One region of the Streptomyces sp. NPDC050703 genome, then DNA from elsewhere that is predicted to be linked to it. Evidence: riboswitches for the same ligand, from Rfam matches in the RefSeq annotation. Region 1 holds a riboswitch; the other holds the start of a gene.

Region 1 (8,873 bases):
GTCGGTGACGGTGGGGCCCGCGGGCAGCACGCGGTTCTCCACGCGCAGGTGCGGTACGCCGTCGGCGATGCCGTACACCGGGCGGTTCCAGCGGTACACGGTGCCGTTGTGCAGGGCGAGTTCGCCGAGGTGCGGGACCTCTCCCGCGTCGAGCACGGCCAGCGGGTCCTCGGGGTCCATCAGCGGCAGCAGCGCGGGGAAGTACCGCAGGTTCTCCTCGAAGAGTTCGAGCGGCCCGGTGATCCAGCGCTCCCCGAACCAGGTCCGCGGGCGCACGCCCTGGGCCTGCAGCTCCGGGGGCCTGGTGTCGGTGGACTGCAGGAACAGCGGCGGCCGCGACTCGCGCCACACCTCGCGCCCGAAGAGGAACGGCGCGTTGGCGCCCACGGCGACCTGTGCGGCGGCGATGGCCTGCGCCGCGTTCCACACGTCGGCGAACCGGTCCGGCGTGACCTGCAGATGCAACTGGATGGAGGTACAAGCCGCTTCGGGGGCGATCGAGGCGGAGGTGCAGGTGAGCCGCTCCACGCCCTCGATGTCGAGGGCGAAGGGCTCGCCGCGCGCGGCCACGATCTGTTCGTTGAGCAGGGCGTAGCGGTCGACGTCGGAGAGGTGGGCCGACGTCAGATCAGCGCTGTTCAAGGTCGGCAGAATACCGATCATGACAATGCCGGCGCCCAGTTCGTTCGCTTTTCTATGAGCGTAGTTGAGACCGGTGCGCAGTTCTTCGGCGAGCTGGTCGAGAACACGGCCGCCGAGCCGGTGCGGGGCAATGTTCACTTCCAGGTTGAACATTCCGAGTTCGGTCTGGAAATCCCGGCTCGCGATGCGCTCCAAAACCTGCGCATTCAACATTCTCGGCAGCCCGTCGGGCCCTGCGAGATTCAGTTCGATCTCCAGTCCCATGAGGTTCTGCGGCCGGTCGAACCGCTCCTCCTCCAGCAGGCGCTCAAGTCCCGTGAGGCACTTCTGGAGCTTGCTGCGGTAGCGGTCCCGATCGGACAGGTCGAACGCGCCCGCCGCGACCTTATCCCCCATCGCCTTGTCCTTCCTCGCGCGGGCAGCCGGGGGCCCGGCCGCTGTGTACGAGGGATGATGCCCCACCGATGTGATCCGTAACGCCCCGCGGGACGCGGCAGGACAGTAGACTCGGCCCCGCCGGGCCACGGCACATTCACGGGGCATGCGGCAGAGTGGAGATTCGCACCTGCGGGCGTGGTCAAAAACACCGATGAGAATCGGCCGACCGCTTCCGCCGAGGAATCGAAGGTCACGGCGTCGTCTCCCTCGCTAAATGGGGAGAAAAACCGCATCATGACGGCCCGATAAGTCCTTGCCGGAAATGTCGATCACCGTTAGATGAAACAACGCCTGAACACCCATCGTATAAACTCCGCATTCGAGGCAGAGTTCTGGCGCCCTGGTCCCCCGGCCCCCGCCCCTCTGACCCGAAGCTGACAGCGCCGTCACGCACCCGCCCCGCTCCACCGTGCCTGTCGAACGAGAGAGGCGACCCACCATGCCGCTGCATGTCCCCCCTGCCCCCGCACCCGCCCTGCGCAGCGTTCTCGCGGCACTCGGTTCCCCCACGGCCGTACGTGAGGCGCGCACCCCTACCCTGCGCGCCGCCCAAGGCCCCCTGAGCCCCGAACTCCCGCTGCCCGTCCACGTCCTGGAGCACCTCGCCCCGGGAGGCACCTCGCCCACGCGTCTCGCCGGCTGGCGCTTCCTGATCCGCGGCGGCGAGCGCGCGCTCGCCGCGGCCGACACGATGCTCACACCGGACGGCTGGGCCTTCTCGCACTTCTTCGAGGGCCCCTACATCGCCTCCACCGAACGGGCCCTGCGGCACGCCGAGGCCATGCCGATGCCCTGCCAGCCGCGGCTGCTCTCCGTTCCCGAGCTGTACATGCTGACGCTGTGGCTGCACCGCGACTGCACGGACGACGGCGCCGAGGGCCCGCTCGCCCCGGCCGACCTCCTCGTGCCGCTCGCGCCCGCACCGCCCGGCATCGCGGCCCACCGCCCGCACCGGGTCGCCGAGTTGCTCCAGGTCCTCACCCTGCGGCTGACCCCCGCGCCGCTGCTGAAGTCACCCGCCTGACGGCGCCACGCCCCTTCCGTCTCCCGTGCCCCGCAGCCGACGGCCGCGGGGCACGACGCTGTTCCCACCCGGGTGGACTAGCCCGGTCGGGCCACCCCGAACCACCCGAAGGGACAGTGGAGTTGGGCTGAACCGTCCGGCCGGGTGACACGTCATTAAGCAGGAGGAACCACTGCCGCAAAATCCCTGCGGATTGACGCCCGGAGGGCAACACTGGGAACGGACCGACTACAACGGGGGGGCGGTCATGAGTACCGCATCGAGCCACAGGACCGACGTCACAGCCATCGAATCGCAGCGAAAGAACCCTTCCATGTGCCAGCACCAACCACCGTGCCCGACAGCCGACTCCGCCGACCGGGAGGCCGCGCTCCTCGCGGCGAGCCACCCGGAGCAGGGCTGGAGCCTGCTGTGCAACGGCGTCCTGCTCTTCGAGGACACCGGTGAGCTGCTGCCGGACGGCCGCATCATCGCCCCGCACCGACCGCTGGGCACCGACCAGATCATGACGGCCGCCTGACCGCCGCCCGCGCAACCGCACGGACGGGCACCTCGCGCGATCCACGTGATCGGCGGAACACCGCGGGGCCGGCCCGGAGATCGCTCTCCGGGCCGGCCCCGACACATGCCCGCGGCGCGCGGGCGCACGCATCAGTGCTCGTACGCGTCCAGCGGCGGGCAGGAGCAGACGAGATTCCGGTCGCCGTACGCCTGGTCGATGCGACGCACCGGCGGCCAGTACTTGTCCGCCGCGGAGACCCCGGCGGGGAAGACGGCCTCCGCACGGCTGTAGCCGTGCTCCCACGCACCGCTCAGGGCGGCGGCGGTGTGCGGGGCGTTGCGCAGCGGGTTGTCGTCGGCGGCCCACTCGCCGGAGCCGACCTTCCCGATCTCCTGGCGGATGGCGATCATCGCTTCGCAGAACCGGTCGATCTCGTCCAGGTCCTCGCTCTCCGTCGGCTCGATCATCAGCGTCCCCGCCACCGGGAACGACATGGTCGGCGCGTGGAAGCCGTAGTCGATGAGCCGCTTGGCGATGTCGTCGACGCTGACGCCGGTCGCCTTGCTGAGCGGCCGCAGGTCGACGATGCACTCGTGCGCGACGAGACCGGCGGGGCCGGTGTAGAGCACCGGGTAGTGCGGCTCAAGGCGCTTGGCGATGTAGTTGGCGGAGAGCACCGCGACCTGGGTGGCGCGCTTGAGGCCCTCGCCGCCCATGAGGCGTACGTACGACCAGGAGATCGGCAGGATTCCGGCGGAGCCCCACGGCGCCGCGGAGATCGGGCCCACGCCGGTCTCGGGGCCCGCGGCCGGCTGCAGCGGGTGGTTCGGCAGGTAGGGCGCGAGGTGCTCGCGGACGCCGACCGGGCCGACGCCGGGGCCGCCGCCGCCGTGCGGGATGCAGAAGGTCTTGTGCAGGTTCAGGTGCGACACGTCGCCGCCGAAGTGGCCCGGCTTGGCGAGGCCCACCAGTGCGTTGAGGTTGGCGCCGTCCACGTACACCTGGCCGCCGGCCTCGTGCACCTCGGCGCAGATGTCGGCGACGTGCTCCTCGAAGACGCCGTGCGTCGAGGGGTAGGTGATCATCAGCACGGCCAGCTCGTCGCGGTGCTTCTCGATCTTGGCGCGCAGGTCCTCGACGTCGATCTCGCCGTCGTCGGCGGTCTTCACGACGACGACCTTCATCCCGGCCATGACGGCGCTCGCCGCGTTCGTGCCGTGCGCGGAGGACGGGATGAGGCAGACGGTGCGCTGCTCGTCGCCGTTGGCCCGGTGGTACCCGCGTACGGCGAGCAGTCCGGCCAGCTCGCCCTGCGACCCGGCGTTGGGCTGCAGGGAGACCTTGTCGTACCCGGTGACCTCGGCGAGCCGCTCCTCCAGCTCACGGATGAGCGTGAGGTAGCCCTGCGCCTGCTGGGCGGGCGCGAAGGGGTGCAGCGAGCCGAACTCGGGCCAGGTGACGGGCTCCATCTCGGTGGTCGCGTTGAGCTTCATGGTGCAGGAGCCCAGCGGGATCATGCCCCGGTCGAGCGCGTAGTCGCGGTCGGCGAGCCTGCGCAGGTAGCGCAGCATCGAGGTCTCGGAGCGGTGCTGGTGGAAGACCGGGTGCGTGAGGTAGGCGTCGCCGCGGAGCAGCCCCTCGGGCAGCGTGTCGGCGGCGGTGGCGTCGAGCGCGTCCACGTCGGCGTCGACACCGAAGGCGCCCCAGACCGCGCTGAGCTGCCGGCGCGTGGTCGTCTCGTCGCAGGACAGCGAGACGTGGTCGGCGTCGACGAGGTGGATGTTCACACCGGCCTCGCGGGCACCGGCGACCAGCTCGGCGGCCTTGCCGGGCGCCCGCACGGTCAGCGTGTCGAAGTAGGCGCCGTGCACGACCTCGTACCCGCCGCCGGTGAGGCCGGCGGCGAGCAGCGTCGCGTACCGGTGGGTGCGGCGCGCGATGGACTTCAGGCCATCGGGCCCGTGGTACACGGCGTACATCCCGGCCATGACGGCGAGCAGCACCTGCGCGGTGCAGATGTTGCTGGTGGCCTTCTCGCGGCGGATGTGCTGCTCACGGGTCTGCAGCGCGAGGCGGTAGGCCTTGTTGCCGTCGGCGTCGACGGAGACGCCCACCAGGCGGCCCGGCAGGCTGCGCGCGAACTTCTCGCGCACCGCCATGTAGCCGGCGTGCGGCCCGCCGAAGCCCATGGGGACGCCGAAGCGCTGGGTCGTGCCGACGGCGATGTCGGCGCCGAGCTCGCCGGGCGAGGTGAGCAGCGTCAGGGCGAGCAGGTCGGCGGCGACGGTGACGACCGCGCCCAGCTCGTGCGCCCGGTCGATCAGCGGCTTGATGTCGCGGACGGCGCCGGACGCGCCCGGGTACTGCACGAGGAGGCCCACGATGCCGCGCTCGGCGACGTCGGCGGGGATGCCGTCGCTCAGGTCGGCGACGACGATCTCGACACCGGTCGGCTCGGCGCGCGTCCGGATGACCGCGATGGTCTGCGGCAGCACGTCGGCGTCGACCACGTACACGCCGTTCTTGACCTTGCCCATGCGCCGCGAGAGGGCCATGGCCTCGGCGGCCGCGGTGCCCTCGTCGAGCAGGGAGGCTCCGGAGGTGGGCAGACCGGTCAGTTCGGCGACCATGGTCTGGAAGTTGAGGAGCGCCTCAAGGCGGCCCTGCGAGATCTCGGGCTGGTACGGCGTGTAGGCGGTGTACCAGGCGGGGTTCTCCATCACGTTCCGCAGGATCACCGGCGGCGTGAACGTCCCGTAGTACCCGAGGCCGATCATGGAGTCCAGGACCTGGTTGCGGTCCGCGAGCGAGCGCAGCTCGGCGAGGACCTCGGCCTCGCTGCGGGCGCCGGGCAGGTCGAGCGCCTCGGCGTTCTTGATCACATCCGGCACCGCGGCGGCCGTGAGCTCGTCAAGGGAGCCGTACCCGACCTGGGCGAGCATCTTGGCCTGTGCCTCGGCGTCGGGCCCTATGTGCCGCTGCTCGAAGGGGATGCCCTGCTCAAGCTCGGCGAGCGGGATATGGGTGGCAGTCATTGCGGAGGCCTCCTGGTCTGCACGACCTACGAGGGGTACCTCGGCGCGGGTACCCGGACGGCCTCCCCCTCTGTCATCTCAACCTGAGAGCTTCACCGGCGACACCCTCGACACACGAGGACGCCGGCCGGCTTTCACCGTCGGTGAGGGAGGATTTCGGACGTGCCCGCCCGACGCCCGCCCTGCTTTCCAGAGTGACCTCGTCCGTGCGGTACGGGTGCCTGAGAGATTCCGGGGAGGATTTGCTCCTTCGGCGCCTCCGGGCCTGTGGTCCGGAGAGCTCTCCCGCACGGGGTCAGCAGCCGCCGCCAGCGTACCAGCGAGGACCATGGCCGATCCCTCGAGTGGCCGCCTGCCGCGAAGTGCTCTTTCGTAGTGAGTACGAACGAACAATGATGAGTTGTCCCCCCGTCCCGGTGTCCCACACGCCGATATCCCGGTGTCCCACACCCCGCGACCAGCTGGAGGGCCCGTGCGAACCGACATCGATCCGCGCAACCTGATCGGCCGCAAGGCGTTCGACCGGAACGGGGCGAAGATCGGCACGATCGACGAGATCTACCTCGACGACGCCACCGGCGCCCCGGAGTGGGCGGCGATACGGACGGGCCTGTTCAGCCGCGACGCCTTCGTCCCCCTCGAACCCAGCGAGCTGGTCGACGACGGCACCCTCCGCATCCCCTTCGACCGCGCCCTGATCAGGGACGCACCCGACTTCGGCGTCGGCCGCCACCTCTCCCCCGCCCAGGAGCTCCAGCTCTACCACCACTACGGCCTGGACACGACGCCGCCGGGCACCCCGCCCCCGGACCGCGACTTCGGTCACGTGGTGGACCAGGACCCGGCCTGACCCGCGTCTCAGCCGTCCCGCTCGCCCCCGCGGCCGTCGCTCTCGTCTCAGCCGTCGCTCTCCTCGCAACCGTCTCTCCCGCCTCTCGGTGCCGGTCGTCACTCACCGCCCACCAGCGGCAGCGGCTCAGCGGGCTCCAGCTTCGGATCGTCCGTCCTGAACGTCCGCACCCGCCCCGGCGCCGACTGCGGCGTCTCGAAGCGCACCGTCACCCGGCCCAGGCCGCTGCCCTGGACCCAGCCGTGCCCGTGGTCGGCGTGCCGCACGTCGTGACCGGCCGCCCAGCGGCGCTCCGCCGGCGCCGCCCGCGCCTCGGCGGGCTCCGTCTCGGGGCCGATGACGGCCTCGCCCGCCCTGGGCTCAGCGGCCTCCCCGACATCTTCGGCTGCGGCCTCGGCGGCCTGCGCGAACAGGTCCTCCTGCGTGTAGTCGGCGAGGCCCGTGACACCGACGCCGAGCAGCCGCACGCCTCCGGTGGTGTCCACGGACTCCAGGAGCCGCGCCGCGGCCTCCCTGACCACTCCAGGGTCGTCGGTGGGCCCGCGGAGCGTCTCGGACCGCGTCAGGGTCGAGAAGTCGAAGCGCCGCACCTTCAGCACGATGGTCCGCCCGGAGTGCCCGGCGGCCCGCAGCCGCTGCACACACCGGTCGGCGAGCCGAGCGACCTCTCCCCTGACCCGCACGCGGTCGTGGATGTCCACGTCGTACGTGTCCTCGACACTGACCGACTTGGTGTCGCGCTCGGCCACCACGGGCCGCTCGTCGTGCGCCAGCGCCATCGCGTACAGCGAGACGCCGTGCGCCTTCCCCAGGAGCCGGACGAGCTCGTCCTCCCCGGCCTCCGCGATCTCCTCGACCGTGGTGATCCCCGCCCGCCGCAGATGGTCGCCCGTGGCGGGCCCCACCCCGGGCAGCGTCCGCACGGACATCGGCCCGAGCAGCGCCCGCTCCGAGCCCGGCGCTATCAGCACGAGACCGTCGGGCTTCGCCTGCTCGGAGGCGATCTTCGCCAGCATCTTGGAGACCGCGAGCCCCACCGACCCCGTCAGCCCGGTGACCGCCTTGATGTCCGCCCGCAGCCGCTCCCCCACGGCCCGCGCCGACGCCTCGTCGTCCGCGACGCCGCCCGCCTCCAGGTCGACGAAGGCCTCGTCCAGGCTGAGCGGCTCCACCAGCGGCGACAGCTCGCGCAGCAGCCCCATGACCTGCTCGCTGATCTCGCGGTAGAGACCGAAGCGCGGCACCAGATAGGCCGCGTTCGGCGCGAGCCTGCGCGCCTGCCCCATCGGCATCGCGGAGTGCACCCCGAACAGCCGCGCCTCGTACGACGCCGTGGCCACCACGCCCCGGGGGCCGAGACCGCCGACCACCACGGCCTTTCCGCGCAGACTGGGCTTCGCGGCCTGCTCCGCGGACGCGTAGAAGGCATCCATGTCCAGATGCAGGATCGTCGGCGCGCTTCTCACGCCTCCGATGCTGCCCTACGCCACTGACAATGCCCTGCCCGGCGCCTCAGACGGCCTTGTTGCGCCGCCTGGCCAGCTCGTCGGCGGGGTTGTGGCCGATGAGCGTCTCCCCGGTGTCGACGCGCTCTCCGTGCAGCTGGGACAGTGCGGCCTCGACGTCCCGCCACACCACGCCCACGGCGATGCCGAAGACGCCCTGGCCGCCCTGGAGCAGCTCGTGGACCTCACCGGGCGACGTGCACTCGTAGACCGTGGCGCCGTCGCTCATCAGCGTCATCCGCTCCAGATCACGGAAGCCGCCGTGCCGCAGGTGCTGCACCGTCGTCCGGATGTTCTGCAGGGACACACCGGTGTCGAGCAGCCGCTTGACGATCTTCAGGACGACGACGTCCCGGAAGCTGTAGAGCCGCTGGGTCCCGGAACCGCCCGCCGCCCGCACACTGGGCTCGACCAGACCGGTCCTTGCCCAGTAGTCCAGCTGGCGGTACGTGATGCCCGCCGCCGCGCAGGCCGTCGGCCCCCGGTAACCGATCTGCTCGGAATTCTCTGACGTAGCGTCCCCGCTCCCCTGGACCGCCATCGGTCGTTTCGGAGAGTGATCGGCCGCGCTGCCGTAAAACGGGTAGGGGCCGCCCACCGCCGTACCGTCGCCGCTGCTTCTCACGCCGACCTCCGTCCTTGACCTGCCTTCTCGAAGGTAGGCAGTCACCAGGGGCTCGTCAACGATCGCCACACTCGCCACGCCGAGTGATAATCACCCTGAGAGTGGTTTCGCGTACCTCGCCACGGGGAAAGGCTGCTCGAATGGCCCGAAGTCGGCCTCCCGAAGCGGCTCACTGGCTGTTGGTGCCGAAGTCCTCGGGAGAGATCTGGTCGAGGAACTCGCGGAACTTCTCCACCTCGTCCTCCTGCTCGT
Region 2 (8,873 bases), on a different contig from region 1:
CCCGGCCACCGCCCGGGGCCATCACCTGCCCTTCGGACTGGCGGGATTCGGCGGCGGTGTTCGTTCAACTACGGGTACTGCCAACTACGGGTACTGCGGGGTCCTACTTCACGACGCCGAGGGAGACGTAGTCGTAACGGCCGTTGTAGCCGTCGGACATGTAGGCGTTGGTCAGCCGCGGTCCGCGCCAGGTGATGTTCTTCTCGTAGAGGAAGGGCATCCAGTCGGCGTTGTCGAGGATCTTCTTGTCGAGCTCCTTGTAGATCTCGCCCGCCTTGACCGGGTCGGTCTCCGCGATCGCCTTGTCGAAGAGGCCGTCGACCTTCTTGTCCTTGATCTGCGACTCGTTGTAGTTGCCGGTCGGGTTCAGGAAGCGGCTGTCGAACAGCGGCTGCGCGTAGCCCTGGCCGGACGGGAAGTCCGGGCCCCAGCCGCTCATCGTCATGCCGTAGCCGCGCTTCTTCACGACGGAGGGCGAGCCGGTGATGCTGGAGGTGTCGGCGCCGTCGAGGGCGTCGACCTCGACGTTGATGCCGGCCTTCTTCAGCTGCGCCTGGAGGGCCTCGGCGGCGTCGACCTCACCCGGGTTGTTGTTGCGGGCGGTCAGCTTGGTGGAGAAGCCGTTCGGCTTGCCGCACTGCTTCAGCTCGTCCTTGGCCTTGGCGATGTCCGGCTTGCCCTTGCGCTCCAGGACGCCGTACGGGTCGTAGTCGCTGTAGCCCGGGATCGCCTTCGGGAAGGTGCTGTTGGCGATGTCGCCGGCCGCGACCTTGCCGCCGCGGGTCTGCTGGAGGCTCGCGAAGTCGGTGGCGTAGAAGACGGCCTTGCGGCAGTGGACGTCGTCGAAGGGCTTCGCCGTGTGGATCAGGGCGACGTAGCGCACGAAGGACGTGTGCATGTTGTCGACGCTGTCACGGTGGTCCGACACGGCGGTGACGCGGCCGGACTGGGTCATGCCCGTGCCGTTGAGGTCGAGGTCGTAGTCGCCCTCCATCAGCTTCTTGTCGTTCTCCTCCAGGTTGGCGGAGATCGTCACGTCGATCTTGTCGGGCAGCGCCGCGCGGACCGGGTCCGAGGACTTCTTCCACTTGTCGTTGCGGACGAGGACGATCTTCTTGCCGGCCTTGTACGTCTGGAACTTGTACGGGCCCGCGGAGAACGGCCGCTGGGTGTACTTCGCCTTGGTGTCCTTCTCCTTCTTCACCGGGGAACCGGTGGGCATGGCGAGGAACTGCTCGAAGTCACCGTTGCGCTTGGGCAGCTTGAAGACGATGGTCTGGTCGTCGGGCGTCTCGATCGCGGCCAGACCCTCCTTCGAGGTGTCCTTGTACGGGCCCTTGTACTTGCCCTTGGGGTCGAGCGTCTGCTTGATGTAGCCCGGGCCGCCGGTGATGGTGTCCGTCGCCCAGATGCGCTCGATGCCGTACTTGACGTCCTTGGAGGTCAGCTTCGAGCCGTCCTCCCACGTCAGACCATCACGCAGCTTGTACGTGTAGGTCTTGCCGTCGTCCGAGATCTTCGCCGTGGAGGTGGCGAGGTCCGGGACCAGCTTGGTGCCCGCCTTGCCCGGCTTGGTGTCGTACGTGACGAGCTGACGCGTGTAGAAGCGCATGAAGTCCCACGTCATGCCGTAGTACGCGCGCTGGGGGTCGGCCGAGTCGAGGTCCTGCTTGCCGACCATCCTCAGCGTGCCCCCCTTCTTCGTCGAGGGGTTGGCGACCTTGTTCAGCGCGGCGTTGTAGCCGGCACCCTTCGAGTCACCGTCTCCGTCACCGTCACCGCCGCCGCACGCCGTGGTGGTCACCAGCGCCGCGACCACGAGGGCCGCACCAGCGGTGAGCCGTCGTTTCGAGGAAACTGTGGGCATTTTCTCGTAACCTCCGAGATTCGCGGTCCCTGGCCATGTGCTGCCTGAGAACCATGGGTAGAGCCACCTGACATGCGGCAGGGGCAAGTCAGTCGGGGACTTCTAACGCGTCCCCTTCGGGTCGAGCGCGTCCCGCAGCCCGTCGCCGAAGAGGTTGAAGGCCAGCACGGTGATGAAGATCGTCACGCCGGGGAAGACCATGAACATCGGGTCGTGCTCATACGTTTCGAGCGCGTCGCGCAGCATGCCGCCCCAGGAGGCCGTCGGCGGCTTCACACCGGCACCGAGGAAGCTCAGGGCCGCCTCCGTGAGGATGTTGGTCGGGATCATCAGCGTCGCGTAGACGGTGATCGGCGCGACCAGGTTGGGCAGCAGTTCGCGGAAGAGGATGTGGCGCTTGCCGCCGCCGAGGCTGCGGGCCGCCTCGACGTACTCGCGCTCACGGAGCGAGAGGGTCTGCCCTCTGACGATGCGTCCGACGTACGGCCAGCCGAAGAAGCCGATGACCAGGACGAGGATCGCGACGCGCACGCTCGTGCCGGTCAGGCCGAGCAGGTCGTCGGGGAGCACGGAGACCAGGGAGATGATGAAGAGGAGCTGCGGGAAGGAGAGCAGCACGTCCATCACGCGGCTGATGAGGGCGTCGACCCAGCCGCCGAAGTAGCCGGCGATGATGCCGAAGAGGGTGCCGAGCGCCACGGCGACGATGGCCGCGAGGAACGCCACGAGGAGTGAGATCCGGGCGCCGTAGACGATGCGGCTGAAGACGTCGCGGCCCTTGTTGGGCTCTACGCCGAAGAGGAAGTCGCTGCTCACACCGCCGAGCGCGCCCTTGGGCAGGTTGGTCAGCTCGTCGAGCTTGTCCTGGTGGAAGTCGTTGGGCGGGTGCCCCAGCAGGCCCACGATCAGGGGCGCGAAGACAGCGACCAAGACCAGGAAAACCACGGTGATGCCGCCCGCGAGGGCGACCTTGTCCCGCTTCAGGCGGTTCCAGGCGATCTGCTTGAGGGACCGACCCTCGACCTTCTTCACCCCTGCATCAACTGCGGGAGCGACGTCCTCGGTCGGGTCCGCGTCCGCAGGTGTGTCATGCAATGGTGCCGTCATCGTGGCAGGGACCCCTCTCAACCGGCGGTGGCCGGCCCGCACTTGCCGCTGTAGCGACGTGATCAGTCCGTCGTACACAGGGGCGAAGGCCCCTGGAGCGGGAGTCTTCATCCACGTCGCGATCTGTTACCAGTCTTGAAGGTGAATGGATGCGCAACCGTGATGCTGTTCGAGGTGTTCCGTTATGCGGACGCGTGTGAACGGGGTGCGAACACGGGGCAGTTGGGTCTCAATGCGCCACGGGAGGCCATAGGGCCCCTGTCGCACCAGAACGGACATCGTCTCCGTTCGTGCAGTTCAGTAACGGTCAGTACTGCGCCGGGTAGCCGTAACCGCCCGCCGGAGCCGGTGCGGCCTGGGCCTCGCGGTCGTAGAACGGACGGGTGTTGGCCCGTAGCCACATCGCCACCGGGTCGTAGTCGTCGGACATCGCGACGGTCGAGACGGGGAGTCCGTCGGGGACCGCGGCGATGGACTGCTGCATCATCGCGCGCACCGCGTCGACCGACGGCGGCGACGTGTCGTACACGTCGAGGCCGATGGCCAGATACGGCGCCCCGAGAGCCGGCTGCACCCACGCGCGGCGCAGCGAGCGCACGGCGGACGTGCGGTGCGCGTTCTGCGTCAGCAGGGCGTAGAACTGCGGAATCTCGATGGCCGGCTCGGTCAGCCTGAGCGGGCCCGCGGGCAGCAGGTCGAGGCCGCACGCGATGCGGCGCAGGTCGAGCCACGGGATGCCGACGCCGCCGCCGGGCGCGTGCGGGTTGAGCCAGAGGCCGTAGAGGTCGGGGTAGAGGGTGCGGGCGACGTCGATGCCGCGCACCACCTCGTGGCTGCGGTTCCAGCCACTGGCCGACAGCTCCTGGGCGGAGGTCACGCACGGTGCGTAGCCGAGGCCGTCGACCTCCATGTTCCCGTACTGGGCGTCGGGCGAGCCCGCCTGGCCGTGCCAGAGCAGCATCCACACCTGGTCGGCGGAGAGTGCGTGCAGCAGTGCCTCGTACGCGTCGTAGCGCCCCGGCGTCACCTGGCGCAGCAGCTGCTCGATCTGTCCCCAAGGCCGCGACTCCGCCCGGCCAGGGGAGGCCCCGTCGCCCGCGGCCGTGCCCGACGCACTCACCCGTAACCGCCCCTTCACGACGAACTCGATGGACCCGAATGCAACCAGCTTAAGCGTCGATCCCGGCGTGGACTTGACGTACGCGGCCCCCGGCCCGGCGCGTACTGCTATGCGTTCAGCCCACCCGGAGGTAGAACGGCCGCACCTTGGCGCGCAGCCAGTCGCCGACCGGGTCCTGCGCCACGTCGAGCAGGACGAGGTTGACCGGCCAGGCCACCGGGACCTGCCCGAGGGCGCGGCCGAGTGCCTGCATCGGGAGGTCGCGGGCGCCGCCCTCCCAGGTGGTCAGCTCGACGCCGACGAAGAGGGTGGGGTCGTCGGTCTCGACGGCGGCCAGGCAGCGGCGGGCGGTGAACACGACCCCCGTCGCCTCGAACTCGCGGGCCGCGGCGGCCAGGAAGTCCACGGGGTCCTCCTGCCAGTCCGGCTCGTAAAGACGCACCCGGCCGCCGCTGGTGGGCCCGTCGAGCGGGGTGCGGCCGGCCCGGCACAGCTCGGCGACGGCCGGGGGCGGCAGGGGTACGCCGACGGTGCCGTCCGGGTTCAGCGCGATGCCGAGCTGCGGCGGGAGGCCGCGCGCGAACTCCACCGCGGGCGCCACCGTGCACCCCATGCGGTCGGCCGCGTCGCCCAGGGCCTGGCGGAACTGCTGCTCGGAGGTGAAGACGGGGACGTACGCCTGGCCGTCGATCTCCAGGGTGGGCAGGTCGAGGATGCCGCTCTCGGGGCCGCCGCCGTTCGGCAGCGGTACCCAGACCCGGCTGCGGCCGAGCACCTCGACGACGCGGCCGCCCGCCCCTGGGACGCCGAGGGAGGCCGCGAGGACCTCCTCCAGTTCGTTGCCCGGCCATCCGACGTACGGATGGGCGTGTGCCTGCGCCGGAAATTCCATCAGTCCAACCCCTGCTCGCGACCGCTCTGCCTGCGGCTGGCACCCTAGCGCCGCCCGCGCTCAGCGGTCGAAGGCGATCCCCCGCAGCACCCGCGCCGCCGCCCGGTCGAGGAGCACCGCGGAGCCGCAGCCGCGCGGCAGCTCGCCCCGCTCGGCGTCGCCGACCAGGCGGCCGATCGTCCTGCGGTGGCGTGCGAAGGCGTACCGCGAGACGCCGCGTCCCCGCTCGCGCTGGCCTTCGAGCGCGGTGTCCGCGGGTACGTCCAGGAGGAGCAGGTGCAGCGTGCTGCCGCGCCGCGCCGCCTCGCGGGCCAGCCAGCGGCGCACCCAGGTCTGGGTGCCGCAGTCGTGCACGACGACGCTCGCCCCCGAGCGCAGGGTGCGCCGCAGTCCCGCGTAGTGCGCGAGGCGGACGAGGGGGCGGTACACCGCGTACGGCAGGTGGCGCGGCATGCGCGCGGCCCAGCGGTCGCGGGTGTCCTGGGAGTCGACGCGGGGGCCCGTGACGGCCTGCCGCATCAGCGTCGACTTCCCGCCGCCGGGCAGCCCGGAGACGACGACCAGGTCGCCCTCGCCGAAGGTGAGGCGGTGCGGGCTGTGGCCCGCCCGCTGCCTGAGGTCCCTGACGACGGCCACCGGAAGCAGCGGTTCGCAGCTCTCCCTTGGCGGGGCGGCGGCCTGCCCGGGCAGTGCCACCCCCGTGGTCGTGGCGTAGCCACTGATCCTGCTGCGCACCGTGATCGGCCTCCCCGTAGCTGTCACGTACTGCTTTCCCACGCAAGTGTAAAGAGAAGGTAATGCCGCACAAGAGGACCGAGATCCGCGGCGCATCGTGACGGAGCCGCACCGGGCCACGGGTCCCCCTCGCGGGAGCCGCGTGCAATGATGTGCCCGCCAACTCCATACCGGCCGTTTGAATCCGCGCGGGAGAGTTCCCAGCACCCGTCGTACGACGTAGCGCGTACGACGCCCTGGGGCGCCGAAGGAGCAAGTTCCTCCCTTGAATCTCTCAGGCCCCGTACCGCGCGGGCGAGGCACATCTGAAAAGCGGACCGTCTCCACGGTCCCACCCAAGGTGCAAGCCGGGAGTCCCGAAATCGGGCACGCTCGCGGCGAACCTCTCAGGTTCCGATGACAGATGGGGAGGATCGACCTCGCCCGTCATGCCCTGGGAGTTCCCTTCATGAGCACTGCCCCCCGTCTCACTGCTCTCGATGCCGTGCATCGAGCGCTCGGCGCGACCATGACCGACTTCGCGGGCTGGGACATGCCGCTGCGGTACGCCAGCGAGCGCGACGAGCACAACGCCGTGCGCACCAAGGCCGGCCTCTTCGACCTCTCCCACATGGGCGAGATCACGGTCACGGGCCCCGAGGCCGTCGACTTCCTGAACTTCGCGCTGGTCGGCAACATCGGCTCCGTCGGTGCCGGCCGCGCCCGCTACACGATGATCGTCGACGAGGACGGCGGCATCCTGGACGACCTGATCGTCTACCGCCTCGGCGAGGCCGAGGCCCCCGAGTACATGGTCGTCGCCAACGCCTCCAACGCGCTGACCGTCCTCGACGCGCTGACCGCCCGGGTCGCCGGTTTCGACGCGGAGGTCCGCGACGACCGCGACGCGTACGCGCTGCTCGCCGTCCAGGGCCCCGAGTCCCCCGGCATCCTGAAGTCCCTCACGGACGCCGACCTGGACGGCCTGAAGTACTACGCGGGCCTGCCGGGCACCGTCGCGGGCGTGCCCGCGCTGATCGCCCGCACGGGCTACACCGGCGAGGACGGCTTCGAGCTGTTCGTCGCCCCCGGTGACGCGGAGAAGCTGTGGGGCGCGCTGACGGAGGCGGGCACCCCCGTCGGCATGGTGCCCGCGGGCCTCTCCTGCCGCGACACCCTGCGCCTGGAGGCGGGCATGCCGCTGTACGGGCACGAGCTGACCGCCGGTCTCACGCCGTTCGACGCGGGTCTCGGCCGGGTCGTGAAGTTCGAGAAGACCTCGCAGGCGGACACCTTCGTGGGCCGTGCCGCCCTCGTGGCCGCCGCGGAGCGCGCCGAGACCGCCCCGCCGCGCAAGCTGGTCGGCCTGGTCGCCGAGGGCCGCAGGGTGCCGCGCGCCGGCTTCCCCGTGGTGGCCGACGGCAAGGTCATCGGCGAGGTCACCTCCGGCGCCCCGTCGCCGACGCTGGGCAAGCCGATCGCCATGGCGTACGTCGACGCCGAGCACGCCGCCCCCGGCACGGCGGGCGTGGGCGTGGACATCCGCGGCACCCACGAGCCGTACGAGGTCGTGGCGCTGCCGTTCTACAAGCGCCAGAAGTGACCCTCGGTGCGGGGGCCGCGGGCGCCGCGGCGCCAGGAGTGACCCCCCGCACACCGTCCCCGTTCCACAGCACCCACCCGCGTACAGGAGAATTCAGGACATGAGCAACCCCCAGCAGCTGCGTTACAGCAAGGAGCACGAGTGGCTCTCGGCCGCCGAGGAGGGCGTGTCGACCATCGGCATCACGGAGCACGCGGCGAACGCGCTCGGTGACGTCGTCTTCGTGCAGCTTCCTGAGGTCGGTGACACGGTGACCGCGGGTGAGACCTGCGGCGAGCTGGAGTCGACCAAGTCGGTCAGCGACCTCTACTCCCCGGTCAACGGCGAGGTCGTCGCCGCCAACCAGGACGTCGTCGACGACCCGTCGCTGGTGAATTCCGCCCCCTTCGAGGGCGGATGGCTGTTCAAGGTGCGCATCACGGACGAGCCGGACGATCTGCTCTCCGCCGATGAGTACACCGCTTTCGCCGCCGGCTGACCCATACCGTTAGGGACTGTGTGATGTCGCTTCTGAACACCCCTCTCCACGAGCTGGACCCGGACGTCGCCGCCGCCGTCGACGCCGAGCTCCACCGCCAGCAGTCGACCCTGGAAATGATCGCCTCGGAGAACTTCGCTCCGGTCGCCGTCATGGAGGCCCAGGGCACCGTCCTCACGAACAAGTACGCCGAGGGCTACCCCGGCCGCCGCTACTACGGCGGCTGCGAGCACGTCGACGTCACCGAGCAGATCGCGATCGACCGGATCAAGGACCTGTTCGGCGCCGAGTACGCGAACGTGCAGCCGCACTCCGGCGCCTCCGCGAACCAGGCCGCCCTCTTCGCGATCGCCCAGCCCGGCGACACGATCCTCGGCCTGGACCTGGCGCACGGCGGCCACCTCACCCACGGCATGCGCCTGAACTTCTCCGGCAAGCAGTTCAACGTGGTCGCGTACCACGTGGACGAGGCCGGCCTGGTCGACATGGCCGAGGTCGAGCGCCTGGCCAAGGAGAACAGCCCGAAGGTGATCATCGCGGGCTGGTCCGCCTACCCGCGCCACCTCGACTTCGCCGAGTTCCGCCGCATCGCCGACGCGGTCGGCGCGAAGCTGTGGGTCGACATGGCGCACTTCGCCGGCCTGGTCGCCGCGGGGCTGCACCCGAACCCGGTGCCCTACGCGGACGTGGTGACCTCCACCACGCACAAGACCCTCGGCGGCCCGCGCGGCGGCGTCATCCTGGCCCGCGACAAGGAGTTCGCGAAGAAGCTGAACTCCGCGGTCTTCCCCGGCTTCCAGGGCGGCCCGCTGGAGCACGTGATCGCGGCCAAGGCCGTCTCCTTCAAGGTCGCGGCCTCGGAGGAGTTCAAGGAGCGCCAGCAGCGCACCCTGGACGGCGCCCGCATCCTGGCCGAGCGCCTCGTCCAGGAGGACGCCAAGGCCGTCGGCGTCGACGTCCTGTCCGGCGGCACCGACGTGCACCTGGTCCTGGTGGACCTGCGCAACTCCGAGCTGGACGGCCAGCAGGCCGAGGACCGCCTCCACGAGGTCGGCATCACGGTCAACCGCAACGCGGTCCCGAACGACCCGC

Evidence for each region. A riboswitch is a leader RNA that binds a small molecule or an ion and turns the genes downstream of it on or off. The one in region 1 is predicted to bind glycine.
Region 2: another riboswitch for glycine. It lies ahead of gcvT (glycine cleavage system aminomethyltransferase GcvT); the one in region 1 lies ahead of gcvP (aminomethyl-transferring glycine dehydrogenase).

The regions. Positions count from the first base shown of each region.
Region 1 covers NZ_JBFAHX010000021.1:128,833-137,705, forward strand. The annotation lists gene AB0I16_RS20745 (glutamate--cysteine ligase) at 1-1,038, opposite strand, end outside; gene AB0I16_RS20750 (hypothetical protein) at 1,520-2,104, shown strand; gene AB0I16_RS20755 (DUF5999 family protein) at 2,418-2,624, shown strand; gene gcvP (aminomethyl-transferring glycine dehydrogenase) at 2,756-5,641, opposite strand; glycine riboswitch at 5,841-5,939, opposite strand; gene AB0I16_RS20765 (PRC-barrel domain-containing protein) at 6,114-6,491, shown strand; gene AB0I16_RS20770 (DNA polymerase IV) at 6,590-7,957, opposite strand; gene AB0I16_RS20775 (MerR family transcriptional regulator) at 8,004-8,621, opposite strand; gene AB0I16_RS20780 (bifunctional nuclease family protein) at 8,791-8,873, opposite strand, start outside.
Region 2 covers NZ_JBFAHX010000035.1:69,391-78,263, forward strand. The annotation lists gene AB0I16_RS27415 (ABC transporter substrate-binding protein) at 104-1,867, opposite strand; gene AB0I16_RS27420 (ABC transporter permease) at 1,970-2,974, opposite strand; gene AB0I16_RS27425 (enhanced serine sensitivity protein SseB C-terminal domain-containing protein) at 3,282-4,022, opposite strand; gene AB0I16_RS27430 (enhanced serine sensitivity protein SseB) at 4,210-4,986, opposite strand; gene AB0I16_RS27435 (AAA family ATPase) at 5,047-5,727, opposite strand; glycine riboswitch at 5,901-6,020, shown strand; gene gcvT (glycine cleavage system aminomethyltransferase GcvT) at 6,170-7,303, shown strand; gene gcvH (glycine cleavage system protein GcvH) at 7,404-7,781, shown strand; gene glyA (serine hydroxymethyltransferase) at 7,805-8,873, shown strand, end outside.